DNA from 2 places in the Sedimenticola selenatireducens genome. Region 2 is predicted to be linked to the other one. Evidence: riboswitches for the same ligand, from Rfam matches in the RefSeq annotation. Region 2 holds a riboswitch; the other holds the start of a gene.

Region 1 (9,869 bases), 290 kb from region 2:
CTCCGCATCTGTACACATACTGCGAAATTTGTAGAGATTAAAACATCTACCATCACGCCCGACGCGTTCCTGGCGATATAAAACTGCCCCTCTCCCCTTGCTTTCCAGCAGAATAGCCACGGCAGTAAGCACCATCGCTGGCGAGCAGATCACCAGCATCACGGCACTTATAAGGATATCAAACGTACGTTTGGTCGCCGCGCGGAGAATATTCCGCTTAAACCCATCGGTATAAATCAGCCAGCTTGGCTGAATGAGATCGAGTCGTATTTTTTCCGTTTCCCGTTCAAAAAAGTCAAGCAGATCAGTAATTGATATTCCACTCATGCGGCAATCAATAAGACCGTCGAGTGGTAATTTTCTACGTCTGTCATCTGGTGCAATAATAATTTCGTCAATATGATTCTGAATCGCAAAGTTTCGAATATCGTCGTCGATATCGAGTAGCTTCTGATTTCCTACCTGCACCACCTCTTCACTGGAGGTCCGTACGAATCCGACCAGTTCAAACCCCCTTTTATCCGTCTTGCGCCTGAGTTTATTAATGGTAGCTGCCCGCTTACCGGCGCCAACAACCATGACCCGTCGCTGCAGGATATTGCCATCAACAAACTTATAGAAATATATCCTTAATGCTATGGAGTAGATAAAGGCTACCAGGACAAATTTAGCGATATGGCTTGGCTCTTCTGTGAACAGGGGGAAAAGCGAATCCAACAGCGCCATCGCCAGAAAACCGGATAGAAATGCCACCATCAACCGAATAAGTGCACCCTTGATACCTTCCCTTTGCCGGGTGTCATAAAGACCCATGGACGCAATTGCCAGTATCAGTACCATCCCGGCAAAGGCTGCCTCGGGCCATTGAGGCATGGCCGTAACAGACGGTTTGACAGTCTCCACAAGGGGTATAACAAACAGGTAGACAGACACAAACGAGAAATACTCAACACAGGCAAGCAACAGAAACTGAGCATGAAAAAAGTGTCCGAACAGCCGCACCTTCCCCCTTATGGAATGAAAGCGCGAAAAGACACCTGTATTGGTAGTACCATCAGGCGCCACACCATCAGGCACATTTCCGGTTTCAGAACGCCTTTGCTGCTGCTGTTTGTTATTGAACCGGATCAATGGAACGTCTGGATTACCCTGAGCGCTCATACCCTCTCCCTTGCACCCTGCTTTTTATTTCCTTAACGAGGTTTGTACGATTCTACCCCGCCTACGTGTCTACAAAACTACTGGAACATAAAACGGTATCAGAGTCCTGTCATTTCCAGTCCAGGCTGAACTTTGACACTGCTGTTTTTAACGTACTGTGTAATCTTAACCCTTAGGTAGGGTTACGCCTACCCCCGTTGACTTAAGTCAACAAGTTCCATGGTTAAAGATAGACAAAAAAATTGCACTCCCTGAGGCTTTTTTTTCTTATTCTATCGAAGGATTTGTAGCCAGAAGATAAAGAATCATATTCCTCATCTGTATCGATTAGTTGCTCCGGTATCCGCAGCAGAGCACATTACAATACCAGGGTTGGAAACATAACAGTTAACGGAATTATTTTTCTTTCTGGAGTAAAAGTTTTGTAATCCCGGGATTTTTATCGCTCTCAATACAGGTAGAGAGCATGTACGAGAGTTTAGCGGCATCGACTGGAATTTGCCTTTTTTCCAATACAGGCACGGCCAGATTACTAGCCTCGCTAACCATAAAGATCACAACTCTATCTTCGATAAGTACCGCAATATACGGGTTATTTTCATCTTTTACATAGGGATAACCATCATCGGTTATCAGATAGCGATACCCTTCGACCTCGCAGTTATTCCCAGCTTGACCCGCTGCCGTCTCCTCCAGGATCGTGGTAGGGTCGGCACCCTGTCGTAACTGCCAGGAAATCTGTTCGTTATCGTAAACAATGGTGCTGATCAGCATTGGAATAGCGAATGCAAACAGAAAACCAAAGGCGACAAAGTAAAGCATTACTCTCATACTCTTGCCCTTTTATATGCCTGACCGGACCGTCCCCAGATCCAACACATACTCACTTTAGGAGTTAATTTCCACAACATGCTGACCGATAATTTAATATTTGTGCATAAATACGCGTTGACTTGGAGATCAATCCTACGCATAGATAAGCAACATCCTACACAAATATTGGTATTAGCTTTATCCTGCTTTATTAATAAAAGTCACCTTTGCAACATTTAGGCCATTAGTATATCTCTATGTAATATAAGCGATATAATCCGCACGCCCTTCTTAGATGTAAAATATTCCGACAAGTTACGGTGTGGAGAATTCATCCAGAGCAGTCTAGGGAATCCTGGCACAAACACTACCCCAACCGCCCCCACTCGTCTTCTTCTCCGACAATCCTGAACGGATAGCGGGTTATTCCGGAAAACTGTTTTACCTGCCCCCGCTTCTTTTCCGTCGCGTGGATGATTTGGCCAACTACTTTTCAAGTAGAAGGGCAGAATCCAATCTGGACGAAATTCATAATAACAGTGCGGCCGCAACCAGAGATGTCGCCTCGGTAAGCTCGCAAATGGCACCCGCGCTATCTCCTGTAAATCCACCGATACGTGACAACATCATGTGTCGGCAGACAACAAATAACAGAGCACAGAACAGCAAAACCCCGACTGCATACCATCCCAGGACAAACAGACAGAGCAGTGCAGAAGCCAGCAACACCCTTTCAGCCTGAGCCCTGGGAAGATGCGCGGCAAGGGTGGCACCCAACCCTGAAGGTCGGATATAGGGCAGATAAAGAAATGTGGCAACAAGACTGAGACGCCCAATCATCGGAATCAGTAGCACCACTTCCCAACGGCCCTGCAAGAGCAGGACGTTCAGCGCGGCCAGCTTCGCCAGCAGCAGTAATACCACGGCCACCACCCCACTGGGGCCGCATTGGGGATCCTTCATGATTTCCAGGGTTCTGTCCGCATCACCCTGCCCACCTATCCAGGCATCCGCCATGTCAGCAAGGCCGTCAATATGCAATCCACCGGTAACCACCACCCAGACAATCAACAACAAAACAGCGCGTAGCAATGGATCTGCGCTGCTCGCCATAGCGCCTGTCGCAACCAGCAACAGACCGATGAGCAGACCCACCAGTGGATAGTAGAGCAGGCTCTTCCCCTGCTCTGTTTCACTCAGCATCGGTTCCCGTGCGGGAACCGGAAGTCGCGTCAGAAACTGTAGTGCGAAGAAAAATGGTCTAATCATAAATTCAAGCTGGATCCAGAGAGCAAGATTGACGGGATTCAATGAACCACGCAGCCGCTGCGCAGTTAACTGAGTGATCCACAATGAAATACCAGTCGTGGGCAACCCTGTTCAATGCGGATGCGACTGATGCCCGCATATGGCAACTCCAGCCTGAACAGATGACTTAGCGGAATATTCAACACCGTGCTGATAATCATTCGATTGACTCCGCCATGGGCAACAACCAGCAGGTGTCGTCCCGCATGTGCCAACTGGATATCCTGCCAGGCTGATTCCACCCGGGATTGGAACCGGGCCATCGTCTCACCACCGGGCGGAGGGAACTCAACAGGATTACTCCAGAAGTCGCTCACCAATTGCGGTGACTCCTGATACAGGAGCTCTGGTGAACAGCCTTCCCATTCACCAAAACCGATCTCTTTAAGGCGCTCATCGATTATCATCGGGATGCCCGCCTTGTTACTCAACTCTTCGGCAAACTGCGCACAGCGTATTAACGGTGAGGCGACCACTAAATCCCAGGAGGAGTGTCCAGAAGTTGCATTCCGCATCTGCTGCCATCCCAGGATACTTAAAGGATCATCACGCCAGCCGCGAAACAGCACACCGCCTTCCGGTTCACCATGGCGAATCAGATCGATCGTGGTTACCGGATGGGAGGCCTGGGAGTCACTCAACGACACCGTCAGCCCTCTGCCACGCCGGCATCAGCAAAAGTTGCCATGCGGTTATGCAGGTCGCAGGCTGCCCGTAGCAATGGCACGGCGGTTGCCGCACCACTGCCCTCTCCCAGCCGCATGCCCAGAGCCAGCAATGGCCGGGCATCCAGTGCCTGCAGCAGGGCCTGATGGCCCGGCTCGGCCGACTGGTGGGAGAACAACAGCCACTCCCTGACTGATGGCTGTAGTTGCACAGCCACCAGTGCAGCGGCAGTGGTGATATAGCCATCGATCAGCACAGGCATGCCCGACTGGGCACAACTGAGGTAAGCGCCGGCAAGGGCGGCAATCTCAAATCCACCCAGGCAACGAAGCGCCTCTAATGGCTGACTCTCAAGATCCTTGTACCGGGACAGCGCCTCTCTCAACAGTGCGGCTTTATGCGCCACACCGCGCTGATCAAGTCCGGTCCCGGGCCCCGCCAACTGCTCAGGATCTGCTCGAAGCAGCGCACAACCCAGGGCCGCTGCCGCAGTGGTGTTGCCGATCCCCATATCGCCGCCGATAAACAGATCGGCGCCCTGCTCTCTGGCCCTGAGGACAGCGGCGCGACCGGCATTTACTGCCACTGCGAGCTGCTCATGGGTCATGGCATCCTGATAGTGCAGATTGGCGGTTCCCGCTCCGGCCCTGTGGCTGATGACACCGGGCAGATCGCCGGGTTCGACCACTGTACCGACATCGACCACCTCCAGTGTGGCACCAAGCGAATCCGACAATACACTGATGGCAGCCCCACCAGCGGAAAAATTGGCCACCATCTGCACAGTCACCTCTTGGGGAAAGGCGGAAACCCCTGATGCGGCGACACCATGATCCCCGGCAAAAACCGTTATCCACACCTTATCCACCCTGGGGAACTCCCTGCCCTGCAGGGCAGCCAGGCGAATGGCCAACGCCTCCAGCTCACCCAATGAGCCGGCCGGCTTGGTAAGCTGTTTCTGCCGCTCTGTCGCAATTCCGATCAAGGTTTGGTCCGGTTGGACTACCGGATCATTCAGCCAGTCTGGTTTCAAATCGCATCCCCTTTAAGTATCAGTGGCAGACCCGCCACGGTTAATATGACCCTGTCGCACAGCTTGGCCACCTGCTGATGCAACCAGCCGGACTCATCCTGAAAACGCCGGGATAGCTCCCCCAACGGTACAATCCCAAGGCCCACCTCGTTACTGACCAGAATCAGGTTGCCTCGCAGTTCGGGCAGAACCGATAACAGTGCCGTCGTCTGCTGGTTAAACTGCCGTCCCTCATCCACCAGCAAAATATTGGAGAGCCAGAGCGTCAGGCAATCCACAATCAGAAACCGTCCCGTTGCACAATTCTGGCGGAGGGCTTCGGCAAGATTCAACGGCTCTTCAATCAGTTGCCAGGCATCGGGTCTTCGATCACGGTGGGCCCGGATCCGCCGCTCCATCTCGATATCACTCTGTGCCAATGTGGCCGTGGCGATATAGATCACCTCCTCGGAGGACTCTGTTGCCAATCGTTCCGCCAGCGTGCTCTTGCCTGACCGGGCGCCGCCAAGGATTAACTGTTTCACGTTTTGGCCACCATTAAGATCAAAAGGCGCTCATTATGGGGTTCAAATATTCGAAGGTAAACTTCCGGACCAAAACCTGTAAGATTACAGGCTCAACATAACTTCAGGTGCCCGGCCACTGACGGCCGGGAGAATCGGGAAAGCGGTGGAATTCCGCTACGTGCCCAACGCTGTAATGGGGATTTTACCGGTAGACCTGTCTTTCGCAGACAGCCGTCAGCCACTGGCCATTGTGTCCGGGAAGGCGCCCGTAAAAGTCGATCCTAAGTCAGAAGACCGGCCTGAAGCCTCACCACGATGGATACCTGGCCAAGTATCCAGGATTTTCCAACCAAGGGGAATATTATGGAAAATCAATCAATTAGCAAACAACCAGAAATCGTTTTCAGCAATGCCGAGCGCGACGCCCTGTATAAAACCATCTACTCTCGTCGGGATGTCAGGGGACAATTCAAGTCTGACCCTGTTCCAGATGAGGTGTTGGCACGGATTCTAAAAGCGGCACACCATGCTCCATCAGTCGGTTATATGCAACCATGGAATTTTATGCTGATTCGCTCACAGGAGATCAAGCAACGGGTTCACGAGTTATTCCTGGAAGCCAACCAGGAAGCCGGGGAGATGTTTGAGACAGTGGAGAAAAGGCGTATCTACAGTACACTCAAGCTGGAAGGGATTCTGGAATCACCGATCAATCTGGTCATCACATGTGACCGGGAGCGCGCCGGCCCCGTGGTGATCGGACGGACCCACGACATGGCGATGGACATCTATAGCAGCGTCTGTGCCGTGCAGAATCTCTGGCTTGCCGCGCGAAGTGAAGGCGTGGGTGTCGGTTGGGTCAGCATTTTCGACCGGTCAAAACTGAAACAACTACTGAATCTGCCACAACAAGTGACCCCCGTCGCCTACCTGTGCGTGGGCTATGTAGAACATTTCTTTACTGAACCAGAGTTGAAGAGCGCAGGCTGGCGCGACCGGTTGCCACTTCAGGACCTGGTCTACTTTGACCACTGGGAAAACAGCCATCCGGATCAGGAACACAATCTGCTATCGGAACTGGCAAAACCCGGCTATTAACCCAGACCTTCAGAATGGGAGGAGCCTGGCTCCTCCCCCTCCCGACAGCACTGTAATTCATTGACATACAGCAAACTTTTACCCCGTCAGGGACTGTCAATGGAACTGGATTCAGATATACTTCTGATTGCTTTTATTAATCTGGCTATTCGAGTATTTTATCTTGCAACACCGAAAACTGTGTGATTCCGTTGTTCCAATTGTCTTGTATCAGGATCGTTTAATCAGGGGTTGATGTCGTTCATTGCCATTAAACCCGGACGATTGTTTTTATGTTGAATAAAAAAAACGAGGGGATAAATGAGTTTAAGTAACTTATTACCACCATTACTGGGGGTCCTGGGCCTATTCGTGGCCTTTAAGATCTACAAACTGGTCATGCAGTATGAGACCGGCAACGAAAAAGTCACCAAAATAGCAGAAGCGATACATGAAGGCGCCATGGTCTTCATGCGGCGCGAATACAAAATGCTGGGGACATTTTCAGCCATTCTGGTTGTGTTGCTGCTATTCATGCTCGGGGTTAAAACCGCCTTTGCCTTTGTCGTGGGCGCCAGCGCCTCTGCGCTGGCTGGCTATATCGGGATGTTCTCGGCTACCCAGGCGAACGTGAGAACCACCACGGCGGCTCATGAAAAAGGCGCATCCGAGGCCCTCTCCATTGCCTTCTTCGGCGGCTCTATCATGGGCCTGTCGGTCGCATCTCTGGGTCTGCTTGGACTCGGCACGCTTTATCTCTTCTTCGGCGGAGACCCGGAAACCGCTCATGCCATACACGGTTTCGGCATGGGTGCCTCTACCGTGGCCCTCTTCTCCCGTGTTGGCGGTGGTATATTTACCAAGTCAGCCGATGTGGGCGCCGACCTGGTTGGTAAGATCGAGGCGGGCATTCCCGAGGATGATCCACGTAATCCCGGTGTTATTGCCGACAATGTCGGCGACAATGTCGGCGATGTGGCCGGCATGGGATCCGATATCTTCGAATCCTATTGCGGCGCCATGATTGCGACCATCGCAATCGCATCCACCATGACGGTGGACGTCCTCGACCCACTCGGCAAGCAGGCGGACCTGATGTTCCTGCCCCTGGCTCTCGCTTCTCTGGGTCTCATCTGTTCCATTGGGGGTATTCTGCTGGTGCGCAAATACTCTGCAAAAAGTCCTGAAGTTGCCCTGCGCATCGGTACCATTGGTGCAACCATACTGTTCATCATCGCCTCGCTGGCGCTGATTAAGATGATCGGTGTTTCAGCCGCCATCTGGGGAGCTGTGCTGTCCGGTGCGGTCGGTGGGATAATCATCGGTCTGGTTACCGAATACTATACCGCCGGCAAACCTATCATACAGATTGCCAAAGCCGGTGAGACAGGCCCGGCGACCGTGATGATCGCAGGACTGGCAATCGGTATGCAGTCCGTGGTTATTCCAATCCTGACCATCTGCGCCATAATCTTCGCATCAAGCTCCCTGGTCGGTCTTTATGGTGTGGGTATCGCGGCCGTTGGCATGCTTGCCACAGTGGGCATCACCATGGCGATCGATGCCTATGGGCCAGTCGCCGATAACGCGGGCGGAATTGCCGAGATGGGTGGACTGGGGCCGGAAACCCGTGCAATTACCGACTCGCTGGATGAACTGGGTAATACCACCGCGGCAATTGGTAAAGGCTTCGCCATCGGCGCGGCCGCACTGGCCGCACTGGCCATTATTACCGCCTATGTGGAAACAGTTTCCGCCAACATCCCCGGCTTCAGCCTCAACTTGAGCAATCCTGATGTGCTTATCGGCCTGTTCATTGGTGGTATTCTGCCATTTCTGATTGCCGCTATTACCATGACGGCCGTGGGTGACGCCGCCTTCGACATGATCAAGGAGATCCGTCGCCAGTTCCGCGAAATACCGGGATTGATGGAAGGCACTGCTGATCCCGACAGCGCACGCTGCGTGGATATTGCGACAACTGCAGCTTTAAAGAAGATGATCCTTCCAGGTGTCATCGCCGTTTCGGCACCGATGGTCATCGGTTTCATTCTGGGTGCCGAAGCGCTCGGGGGCATGCTCGGTGGCGCGTTGCTTGCCTGTGTTCTGTTGGCATTAATGATGGCCAATGCCGGCGGCGCCTGGGATAACGCCAAAAAGCACATTGAAAAAGGCAATTTTGGTGGCAAAGGCTCGGATGTGCATAAGGCAGCGGTAGTCGGTGACACTGTCGGTGATCCCTTTAAGGACACCTCGGGTCCATCGATGAATATTCTGATTAACGTGATGGCCATTGTCAGCCTCGTCATTGCCCCACTTCTCAGCTAATCTGGCACACCTTCGGATCTGGTGCCTTTCAACCTGATCCCAAAGCGCCGGCGGCCGTGTCAAGAACGGTCGCCGGCACACACCTCAATTAACCTGCATATTTTTCCTAATTATTCACTTTTCTAAGAATACACTTGTCAATGGTGCTATATTTCGACTAACCATCTGAGCAAATGCGCGATATTTCCAGCAGATTTCGGAACCGGATCTATTCGAACGAAACAATGTCCAACTACTTGGATTATTCTTGAAATAGCCTGCACAGGGATTGAAACATGGAGATTTTCATTCGAAGGTTGCCGAACTCAACTACCCGGCTTGACCTCATGCAGTTCGTTTCCGAAGCATTAAGACCAAAATGGTATCTGCTGCAATTTTCACCTATAGGTACGCTTGGTCATTGTGATATCTGCCGCATTGACAATCCCAAAACCAAACAGGTTGAGTATCACGGTATCGTCCATGTTGACCCCCCTTCTGCGGCCCTTAGCCTGATAAACAGACTTAACGGTGAGATATTCAAAACCAAAAAAGTTGAAGTCAGGAAATTCTTCCGGCGGTCAACGAAACGGGACAGAAGACGAACTTCGCTCGAACAGATCTCCCGTGACATCAGTGAAAAACGCAAACAGGATCGCCGGAGATCAGGCATACAGATAGATTACCTCCATGCCGGGATTACCACTGATAAAAAACGCCCCGCCGGTCGATTAAAAGTGGCGTCCCATCATTAGCATACTATCGAACAGGTCCCCCCTGATCTCTCTTAATGTTGCCTCCCCCATCAATCGAGTGGATTCTAATTTAAAGCGCCACACAGGCTCATGATGGGGGACACAACACGGTAGTTCCACACCATTACAGATTAATTAATCAACTGACCCACTAAATTCGGGACACCTGTTTCCCATTTGTTCTCTTTTGGCTATAATAGAACAACAATAGAACAGGGAGCCTTGTATGATTGATCATCTGAC
Region 2 (9,869 bases):
CTCGATTCAACCGCCAAGATCACAAAGTACGCAAAGAGATACCATGGCTTATCTTCATTTCCGTCCATGGGTCCGTAACCAGTTGTATTGCATCCTCGGTTCCGTAAGCGGTACATCCCTGCACCACTCCTCCGGCCCAACCCGGTTGGTGAATGATTTGGCAAATACAAGTCATTGTTGTCCTTCGTGTTCTTTGCGTCCTTAGCGGTTGAAATAGTTTTTTTTAGGTTTATTCGATGGACGGCGCCTGTGGCGGCAAGTGCTATACTGCTCGGCCCGAATTCACAGCACCGTTTTCAGATATCGATCCCACTCCGATGACGAGCCAGACGCCAACACTGTTGCGGGAACTTCCCTACATCGAGGACACCAGCCGGCTGTTTGCTCCGCTTGCCGGACAGCCTTGGGCGGTGTTTCTGGACAGCAGCGACCGGGGGAGCAAACAGGCCCGTTATGATCTGGTCACCTGTGATCCGATGGCAACGCTGGTCACTCGAAATGGCCAGACCCGGATCACCCGGGCGGATGGTTCGGTGGTTGTCTCCGATGACGAGCCGATGGGCCTGTTGCAGGCCTTGCTTCGGCAATACCGGATGGATTCCCATGAATCCTTACCCTTTCGTGGTGGGGCTCTGGGCTATTTTTCCTACGACCTGGCCCGCTCTCTGGAGCGGTTGCCGGTTGTGGCCAGGGATCAGGACCAGTTGCCGGAGATGGCCATCGGCATCTATGACTGGGCGCTGGTGGTCGACCACCAGGAGCAGCGTAGCTGGCTGGTCGGCTGCGGTTTTGATTCGCGTACCGTCACTCAGTGGCCAATGCTGGTGGAGCGGTTCTGCCGGCCCCCGGTAATGGTTGAGCCGGTACCTTTCAGGGTGACGGGAGCGGTCGAGTCCAATATGTCCCGGCAACAGTATGCCGATGCCTTCCGCGAGATAAAGCGCTACATCCAGGAAGGGGATTGTTACCAGGTGAATCTGGCCCAGCGCTTCTCGGTGGCTACCGAGGGTGACCCCTGGCAGGCCTACCAGCAGTTGCGAAGACTCAATCCAGCTCCTTTTTCCGCCTATCTGAATACCCCGGCGGCACAGTTGCTATGTTCTTCACCGGAGCGATTTCTGGCGATCAGGGACGGCCTGGCGGAGACCCGGCCAATCAAGGGTACCCTGCCGCGTGGCACAACCACCCAGGATGACAGGGCGCTGAAACAGCGTCTGCTGGCGAGCGAAAAGGATCGGGCGGAGAATCTGATGATTGTAGATCTGCTGCGCAATGATCTGGGCAAAAACAGCGCCTTGGGCAGTGTGGAAGTGGGTGAGTTGTTCGGTTTGGAGAGCTACGCCACTGTGCATCACCTGGTATCCACGATCAGTAGTCGGCTGGCGGCAAATCGGGATGCGCTGGATCTGTTGCGCGGCTGTTTTCCGGGTGGTTCCATTACCGGCACGCCGAAGCTGCGGGCGATGGAGATTATCGAGCAACTGGAACCGGATCGTCGTGGGGTCTATTGCGGTTCAATCGGCTATATCGGGTTTGATGGCAATATGGACAGCAATATCGCCATACGCACAATCGTACATATTGATGGTAGGATGCGCTTCTGGGCAGGTGGCGGTCTGGTGGCGGATTCCGTGCTGGATAGCGAATACCAGGAGACTTTCCACAAGGCCAACGCCATGCTGCGGCTGTTACAGCCGGAATATTCACCACCCGGAAGTATCCGTGGCGGCCATGTTCCGGATCTGAAAACCGGTTGATTCGAATAATACGATGTTGATACGCATAGCCAGCGTGCTCCTGTCACTGCTGGCCCATGGAACAGTTCTGCTCTATCTAGGCGGCTTTACTCCGCACGACAGGCCACTACCGGCCACATCGGGCAAAAGTCTGCAGGTCGCTCTTGTGCGTGCTGAAAAAGGGCAGCAGGAGGAGATGGTTACGCCTGTGCCCGAGGCGGCGCCGAAACCGGCTTCCGCCAAGGCGGTGTATCAAGCCACGCCGGAACCGGTTGTCTCGGCCAATGAATCAGACCGGAGCAATGTCATTCAACAGTTGCTCGCCACACAGGCCCCCACCGCGGCGGGGCGACCGATAAAGAGCCCTGCTGCGGCAGTATCGAAAAAGCCGGAAGCGCCCGTCGTGCGACACGCCGAGCCGCCGCCCCCGATGCCTGAACCACAACCTGCCAATGAACCGATTGTACAGCGTGTGGCCAATCCATCATCCAGTGCCGGGCCGGTTGAGCAGCACGATTCCGCGGAGTCACCGCAGCAGTCGGCGAAGGCTCTGCGGGAGATCGAACGAGCCTATATGAACGCCCTGGTTACCGCGATCGAAAGACACAAGCGCTATCCCCTGCGGGCTCGAAAAAAGGGTTATGAAGGAGAAGTCCTGGTGTTGTTTACCGTGCTCAGGGACGGCACCATCTCCGACGTCGGAATCGGTAGCAGTTCACTCAGGGTGATCCTGGACCGGGCTGCTTCAAAGGCGGTGACAGATCTGGGACGTTTTGAACCCATTCCGCCCCAGTTGGACCGTGACCACTGGGAGTTTCGGGTGCCGATACGCTTTGCCATGAATTGACCCCGCAATCAGAAATTCACCCATACACCTCATCCCGACAGGGCCAGTTTGTGCCACGGGTCCAGCCGCGGGGGGTAAATTCCCTTGTGGATTTTTCGACTTGGCTTAAAATAGCCACCTCTGAAGGGTGCCCGTCATGGGTTAAAAGGGAACAAGGTGAGTCTGATCCAGACAAATCCTTGACTGTCCTCGCAACTGTAAGCAAGTAGTCCGGTTTCATGAAGCCACTGGTCCAACGATTGGGAAGGCGAAACCGGGTGTCGATCTGCAAGTCAGGAAACCTGCCTTTCATGCGTCGCATTTCTACCGAACGGGGTATTCAGTAGAGCGGTCTTCCGTTAGCTGACGCATTCAGGCAGGTCGGAAAACCTGTACTTGTATGCAGTCCCGCTGTGGCCCGTTCCGGTTTGGCCTGTCAGCATCAGCAAGTCTCTCTTTCCGTCCTGCATTTGTTCCAAATGCACTCCCCCCGGGGAGTAACGGAGAGACCCAGCAATGATTCGCAATAGATACTATCGGTCGGTTATTTTATCCGGCATCACCCTGGCGCTGCCCACGTGCGCAACCTATGCCGCCACCTCCCTGGACAGGGTTAATGTGACCGCCACCCGCATGGCACAGAGCATTGATGAAACCCTGGCGGCAGTCACCGTCATCACCCGGGACGATATCAAAAACAGCCAGGCCAAGGACATCACCCAGCTACTCGATGGTACCCAGGGACTGACCATGAGCAGCAACGGCGGACTGGGCAAGGTAACCGGCATACGTCTGCGGGGTACAGATTCCAAACAGGTGTTGGTGTTGATCGATGGGATGCGTATCGGTTCCGCTACTTTAGGAACGGTCGCTTTTCAGGATATTCCGCTGGCGCAGATCGAACGGATCGAGATCGTCAGGGGACCCCGCTCCCAGCTGTATGGTGCCGATGCCATGGGTGGTGTCATACAGATATTTACCACAAAGGGAAAGCCCGGCGGCTTGGTAACTGCCGAGGCGGAATACGGCTCACACAATACCCGACGAGTGGCCCTGGGACTGAATGCAACACAGGATAACCTGGATTACGGTATTAGCCTGTCTGATCTGCGGTCGGACGGATTCAGCTCGCTGAAAAACAATAACCCGGATGAGGATGGTTATAAAAACCGTTCATTCTCTGGACATCTGGGTTATCGCTTTTCCAATGGCCTGAAGCTGGGTGTTACCGCTTTGCAGGCTAAAGGCGAGAACGAGTATGACAGTGCCTTCGGGCCGGCCGATTTTTTCGATACCGATTTTCTGCAACAGTCGCTCAGCAGCAAACTGGAGTATTCGCCCAATGACAGCTGGGACATCACACTCTCGTTCGGTGAGAGCCGGGATGAGACGACCAATTTTACCAACAGCAGCTTTGCCTCATTCTTCAATACCAGGCGGCGTCAATTCTCCTGGCAGAACGACATTGCAGTCGATGAAGAGAGTGTACTCACGCTCGGTATCGATTTTCTGCGTGATCAGGTTGAGGGTACCAGCAGCTACAGTGTAAATCAGCGGGATAACAGTGCGCTGTTTGCCCAGTACCAGACAGCGTTTGGCGCGAACGACGTGGTGATCGGCCTGCGGCATGATGACAATGAAGCGTTCGGCGACTACAACACCGGCAATATCGCCTGGGGACGGGAGTTAACCGAGACGCTAAGGCTGGTTGCCTCCTATGGCACCGGTTTTCGTGCCCCGACATTCAATGACCTCTATTATCAGGATCCCTGGGGTTCAAACGGCAACCCGAATCTGACCCCGGAAGAGTCAGAGAGCGTTGAATTGTCACTCAGGGGCAGTCAGTCGTGGGGCGGATGGAATATCAATCTGTTTCGTACCGATATTGAAGGCCTGATCGACTGGGTCGAAATTGCACCCTTTACCTATCAGCCGCAGAACGTCGACCGGGCCAGAATTGATGGCCTGGAGGCGGGCATCAACACGCAACTGGCCGGTTGGCGGATTAGTGGTAATCTGACCCTGCTCGATCCTCGCAACCGCACGACGGGTAGATTGTTGACGGATCGAAATGAACAGGCGATTCGGATTGATATTGATCGGGAGTTCGGTCCCACTGAGCTGGGTGCCACACTACAGGCTCGCAGTCACAGCTACAGCAATGCAACCAATACCTTTCGGACTGCCGGTTTCGGTACCCTGGATCTGCGGGTGGCACACCATCTGAGCCGCGAGTGGACCCTGCGCGGTCAGGTGCGCAATCTGTTTGACCGGGACTATGAGACTATTCGTACCTATAACACCGGCGGTCGTGAACTGTTTGTCTCTGTTCATTATGAAGCGAAATAGGGGATAATCGCCCGGCCCCCTCATTACTGAGAGGGGCCGGATCAGGCTTAATCGAGCAGCAGAGTGGGTAAAACAATATTGAACCGGAGATCACTCACTTTTCTGTTATTGCTGTGGGTGGTTACAGGGGCCAGTGGGGCCGAACAGCCCCAACATGTCATCTCCATCAACCTCTGTACCGACCAGTTGCTGTTGATGCTGGGTAGACCGGATCAGATCGCGTCGGTCAGTCACCTGGCACTGGAGCCGAATAGTTCATACATGGCGGCACAGGCTGCCAACTACCCGGTCAATCACGCCAAGGCGGAAGAGATTCTGGCCCTGAAGCCGGATCTCGTTCTAGCCGGCGCCTACACCGACCGCTCGCTGATTGCGCTACTGAAAAAACTCGGCTACCGGGTGGAGCAGTTTCCGCTTGCATCCAGTGTCGAGGATATCCGCGGCAATATTCACCGAATGGCCGGGCTGATCGGCCGGGAAGCGCAGGGCCGCCAGATGATCGAGGCGATGGATGAACGACTGGAACGGATAGAACGGCAGCGACCCGAGATCAGACCCAAGGGTGCATTTTATCAGCCCAACGGCTATACCGGCGGCATCAATACCCTGCAGCACAGTGCCCTGGAACTGGCCGGGTGGGAGAATATCGCCGCCCTGGAGGGAGTGATTGGTTACGGCGCCATTGATCTGGAACGGCTGATCCTGGCACGACCGGTACAGCTGTTCACCTCCTCCTATGCATCTGGCACCCACTCCCGGGGCCAGCAGCTTTTGCAACATCCGGTCCTTCGGCAATTGACCCGGGGCAGGGCGCCGATTGAGGTGGCCTACCGCTACTGGATCTGTGGCGGACCAATGATTGCGGAAGCGGTGGAGATATTGCACCGGAGCCTGCCTCGATGAGCCGGCTGATGAACCTGCAGCAACAGACCCTGGTGGTGCTCCTCGTCATACTGGTTTGTCTGCTGTTTGCCGCCTCGCTGTTTGTTGGCGCCAACCCCCTGCCGGTGCTGCAGGCGGCGCGTGAGAGCCTGCTGGATACGCCCACCGTGATCGGCCTGATCTTTGGAGAGATCCGCTTGCCGCGAGCGTTGATCGCCCTGTTTACCGGTGCCACCCTGGGTCTGGCCGGTGCCGCCATGCAGGGACTGTTGCGCAATCCTCTGGCCAGTCCCGGGCTGATCGGCAGCGCCAGTGGCGCCGCACTTGGCGCGGTGGGGATGCTCTATTTCGGCCTGGGTGCGCTGTTGCCGCTGGCTGTTCCCATGGGGGGCATGGCCGGTGCGCTGCTGGCTACCTTTCTGGTCTACCTGATGGCTGGCCGGGAGGCCGGTACCCTCACCCTGATCCTCGCCGGCGTGGCGATCAATGCCCTGGCACTGGCGATGATATCGCTGCTGCTGAATCTGGCGCCCAGCCCCTATGCGGTGCGGGAGATCGTACTCTGGATGATGGGTTCCATTGCCAATCACAGCATGCATGATCTCTGGACCCTGTTACCCGGTGTCCTGCTGGGCTGGCTGCTACTGCTGGGTACCGGCCGATCCCTGGATGCGCTGACCCTGGGAGAGGAGACCGCCAGCACCATGGGTATCTCGCTCACCCGGCTACGCTGGCGTATCTTTCTGGCGATCGCGTTGTCGGTCGGTTCGGCGGTCTCCATCACCGGTTCCATCGGCTTTATCGGTCTGGTGGTGCCCCATCTGTTGCGGCCGCTGGTTGGTTTTCAGCCCTCGCGGCTATTGCTCACCAGCGCCCTGGGCGGTGCCGCATTGCTACTGGCGGCGGATATCGCTACCCGCCTGTTTCCGGCCGGCTCCGATATCAAGGTTGGAGTGCTGACCTCACTGGTGGGGGCGCCATTCTTTCTCTATCTCATACTCAAGAGCCGGCGGTACCAGCTATGAATCGGCTGCACGGTACCGGTCTGACGGTGTCACTGGGGGGCGTCACCATCCTGAATGGGGTCGACTTCAATCTGAAAGCGGGTGAAATGCTCGGCCTGATCGGTCCCAACGGGGCCGGCAAGACCACGCTGTTGCGGGTATTGGCCGGCCTGCTGAAACCCCGGTCGGGAACCCTGTGCTGGGAGGAGGCGGATTATCTGCAACTGTCTCCCCAGGAGCGGGCCAAACGCCTCTCCTATCTGGCCCAGAGTGGCACCGCCCACTGGCCGATGAGTGTTGAACGCCTGGTTGCCCTGGGACGTCTGCCCCATCTCTCCGACTGGCAGCGACCGGGGGAGACGGATCAGGCGCTGATTGCGCAGGTGATGGCGGAAACCGACCTGAACGATTTTCGTACGCGGCAGTTCAATACCCTCTCCGGGGGGGAACGCTCCCGGGTGCTGCTGGCGCGTGCCCTGGTGGCGGAGCCCCAGGTGTTGTTGGCGGACGAGCCGGTGGCGGCGCTCGATCTGGCGCACCAGATCGAGGTGATGTCACTGCTGCAGTGCTACTGCCAAAAGGGCGGAGCGGCGGTGGTGGTGCTGCACGATCTGCGGCTGGCGGCGCACTACTGCCACCGCCTGATGCTGCTGGTGGCGGGTGAAACCCTGGCCGAAGGAAGCCCGGAGTCGGTGTTGACCGGAGAGAACATGGCGCATGCCTTTGGGGTGCGACTCAACAGTGCCGCGGCCTCGATTGCGGAGACGCTGAAACTGCTCTGGGAGAGAAGCCTCTAAGCCATGAATCTGCTGCTGCTGGAACCAGAGGACCTGATTGAGAGCAATATTGCGGTGATCCGCGGTCATCGGCTGCAACATATTCTCGATGTGCATCGCGCACAACCGGGTGATCGCCTCAAGGCGGGTCTGCTCAACGGTAAGATGGGCCAAGCGGAGATCCTGACCCTGGATCGGCAGCAGGCGACACTGCGGCTTGAGTTGAACGAGCCGGCACCCGACGGGTTGCCGCTTATACTGGTGCTGGCCGTGCCGCGTCCCAAGATGTTGCGCCGCTGTCTGCGTATGGTTGCGGAACTCGGTATCAAGCGACTCTACCTGATCCACAGTTTTCGGGTGGAGAAGAGTTACTGGCAGAGTCCCCTGCTGTCGGCGGGTGAGATACACCGGACCCTGCGGGAGGGACTTGAGCAGGCGAAAGATACCCGGTTGCCGCAGGTTGAGATCAGAAAACGTTTCAAGCCCTTTGTCGAAGATGAACTGCCCGGACTGTTGGCAGGGAGGCTGGGGCTGGTGGCTCATCCCTATGCCGGGAGCGCCGGCAATCCCGCGCTGTCGTCGGAGCGACCGGCGCTGATCTGTGTCGGACCCGAAGGTGGGTTTATTCCCTACGAAGTCGAGAAGCTGCTGGCAGCGGGGTGCTCGCCGCTGGATCTGGGCGAGCGTATTTACCGGGTGGAGACGTTCCTGCCGTTGCTGGTGGGGCGACTGTTCCACTGAGGCTCCTGGGGTCCAATACCGTTTATCGTTAAAACCCTGTTTCAACCGCCAAGGACGCAAAGAACACGAAGGAAGACAACGACTCGTGTTCTCATGATTCACCACCTCACCTGCCGGATTGGGCCGGAAATGCAGAGAAGCCATGGTATCTCTTCGCGTGCTTCTCGGTTGAGTAGAGGCATTCAGGCTTATCAAGGCGGCGGATAGAAGCGGGCGGTGAAGGGGCGGAGTCAAGTGTATTACCGATTGTCGGCCAGGGGATGGCTTGACTCCTCCCCCGCAGGTTGAAATAGTTTGTATCAGCTGCAACTGCCCATGCTAGAATGCCGGTCGATTTTATTTCGCGTAACTGTTTGAATTAAAAAATATATTATATGTTTTTTGACAACTATCTCTGGGCCTATCTGCTGGCCATTACCTTGCTCACGGTATCGCCCGGGGTGGATACCCTGCTGGTGATCAGGAATACCGTGCGTGGCGGTTTCAGGGATGGTGTGTTGACCAGTTTTGCCATCTGTCTGGGTCTGTTCGTACATGCGGCCGTCTCCGCCGGGGGCATCTCCCTGATCCTGATGCAGTCGGCCTGGATGTTCTCCCTGCTGAAGCTGGCGGGCGCCGGTTACCTGGTCTGGCTCGGCGCCAGGAGTCTGTATTCCGCCTATCGTGGCGAAAGTGGCCTGAAGTTTGATACGGGCAGGGTAAAGCACCGCCAGGTGGCCGCCTGGACCTCACTGCGTGAAGGTTTTCTCTCCAATGTGCTGAACCCCAAGACAGTCATCTTCTATATGGCGTTTCTGCCCCAGTTCATCCAGCCGGGCGATCCGGCGCTGGCCAAATCCCTGTTCCTGGCCGGGCTGCATTTTATCATCGCCAATATTTGGCAACTGATACTGGTGCTGATGGTGGGGCGAGCCGCTGTCTGGCTCTCCCGTCCCAGGGTTGGGCGCTGTTTTCACAGCCTGACCGGTTCGGTCATGGTCTTCTTTGGCATACGCCTCGGTTTTGATTCCTAGCCCTCAGGCCTCTTCAAGCCACTCGATCAGGTAGAACAGACGGAATCCCTCGGATGAACGGGAGGGTCCATACACCAGTGCCGGGTAGCGCTGCTCTTGCACATTCGCCTGAGCAATGGCGCTGCTGTACGAGTCCATAATCTCGACACAGTTCTCGGGAAAACGGGCGCGTTTTTTCCCCGGTACATAGATTACCGCATAGTGCTTCTCAACTACTGAGCTTTCCGGGTCGCTGCCGTGGGTTCTGGGAAAATCCATAGATTGATCGCCTGTTCCTGAAGACCACTTTCAGATTAACCCGATTGGCAACCGATGAACAATCAGCCCTGTTAATCCCCGAATAGCACCGGTGGATGATCCAGTTTCAGAGGATGCGCGCCGGTTTGGTGGAGTTGGTCAGTGGCGATCAGGATATCGATTGCAGTACCGGACAGGTAATCAATCTGGTCAGGTCCGGTAGCTGTTCCAACTGGCGGCGTATCTGATTCAGGCGCTCCATCGAATCGGTTTCGGCGAACAGGATCAGATCCACCTCGCCACTC

What was found. Region 2 has a riboswitch for cobalamin ahead of ACHZBF_RS10420 (TonB-dependent receptor domain-containing protein). Riboswitches for the same ligand answer to the same signal wherever they lie in the genome.
Region 1: it holds a riboswitch for cobalamin, as region 2 does, so the genes downstream of both, bluB (5,6-dimethylbenzimidazole synthase) here and ACHZBF_RS10420 (TonB-dependent receptor domain-containing protein) in region 2, are expected to answer to the same signal.

What each region holds. Positions count from the first base shown of each region.
Region 1 is NZ_CAXXYC010000003.1:1,160,132-1,170,000, forward strand. Features, by position in the region: gene ACHZBF_RS09040 (TIGR03013 family XrtA/PEP-CTERM system glycosyltransferase) at 1-1,161, opposite strand, end outside; gene ACHZBF_RS09045 (hypothetical protein) at 1,558-1,983, opposite strand; gene ACHZBF_RS09050 (adenosylcobinamide-GDP ribazoletransferase) at 2,503-3,243, opposite strand; gene ACHZBF_RS09055 (histidine phosphatase family protein) at 3,309-3,929, opposite strand; gene cobT (nicotinate-nucleotide--dimethylbenzimidazole phosphoribosyltransferase) at 3,932-4,981, opposite strand; gene cobU (bifunctional adenosylcobinamide kinase/adenosylcobinamide-phosphate guanylyltransferase) at 4,978-5,505, opposite strand; cobalamin riboswitch at 5,594-5,804, shown strand; gene bluB (5,6-dimethylbenzimidazole synthase) at 5,851-6,585, shown strand; gene ACHZBF_RS09075 (sodium-translocating pyrophosphatase) at 6,886-8,892, shown strand; gene ACHZBF_RS09080 (RNA recognition motif domain-containing protein) at 9,168-9,626, shown strand; gene lexA (transcriptional repressor LexA) at 9,856-9,869, shown strand, end outside.
Region 2 is NZ_CAXXYC010000003.1:1,448,569-1,458,437, reverse strand. Features, by position in the region: gene pabB (aminodeoxychorismate synthase component I) at 318-1,757, shown strand; gene ACHZBF_RS10425 (energy transducer TonB) at 1,771-2,583, shown strand; cobalamin riboswitch at 2,692-2,886, shown strand; gene ACHZBF_RS10420 (TonB-dependent receptor domain-containing protein) at 3,079-4,911, shown strand; gene ACHZBF_RS10415 (ABC transporter substrate-binding protein) at 4,990-5,814, shown strand; gene ACHZBF_RS10410 (FecCD family ABC transporter permease) at 5,811-6,818, shown strand; gene ACHZBF_RS10405 (ABC transporter ATP-binding protein) at 6,815-7,594, shown strand; gene ACHZBF_RS10400 (16S rRNA (uracil(1498)-N(3))-methyltransferase) at 7,598-8,314, shown strand; gene ACHZBF_RS10395 (LysE family translocator) at 8,689-9,327, shown strand; gene ACHZBF_RS10390 (hypothetical protein) at 9,331-9,585, opposite strand; gene ACHZBF_RS10385 (Lrp/AsnC family transcriptional regulator) at 9,734-9,869, opposite strand, start outside.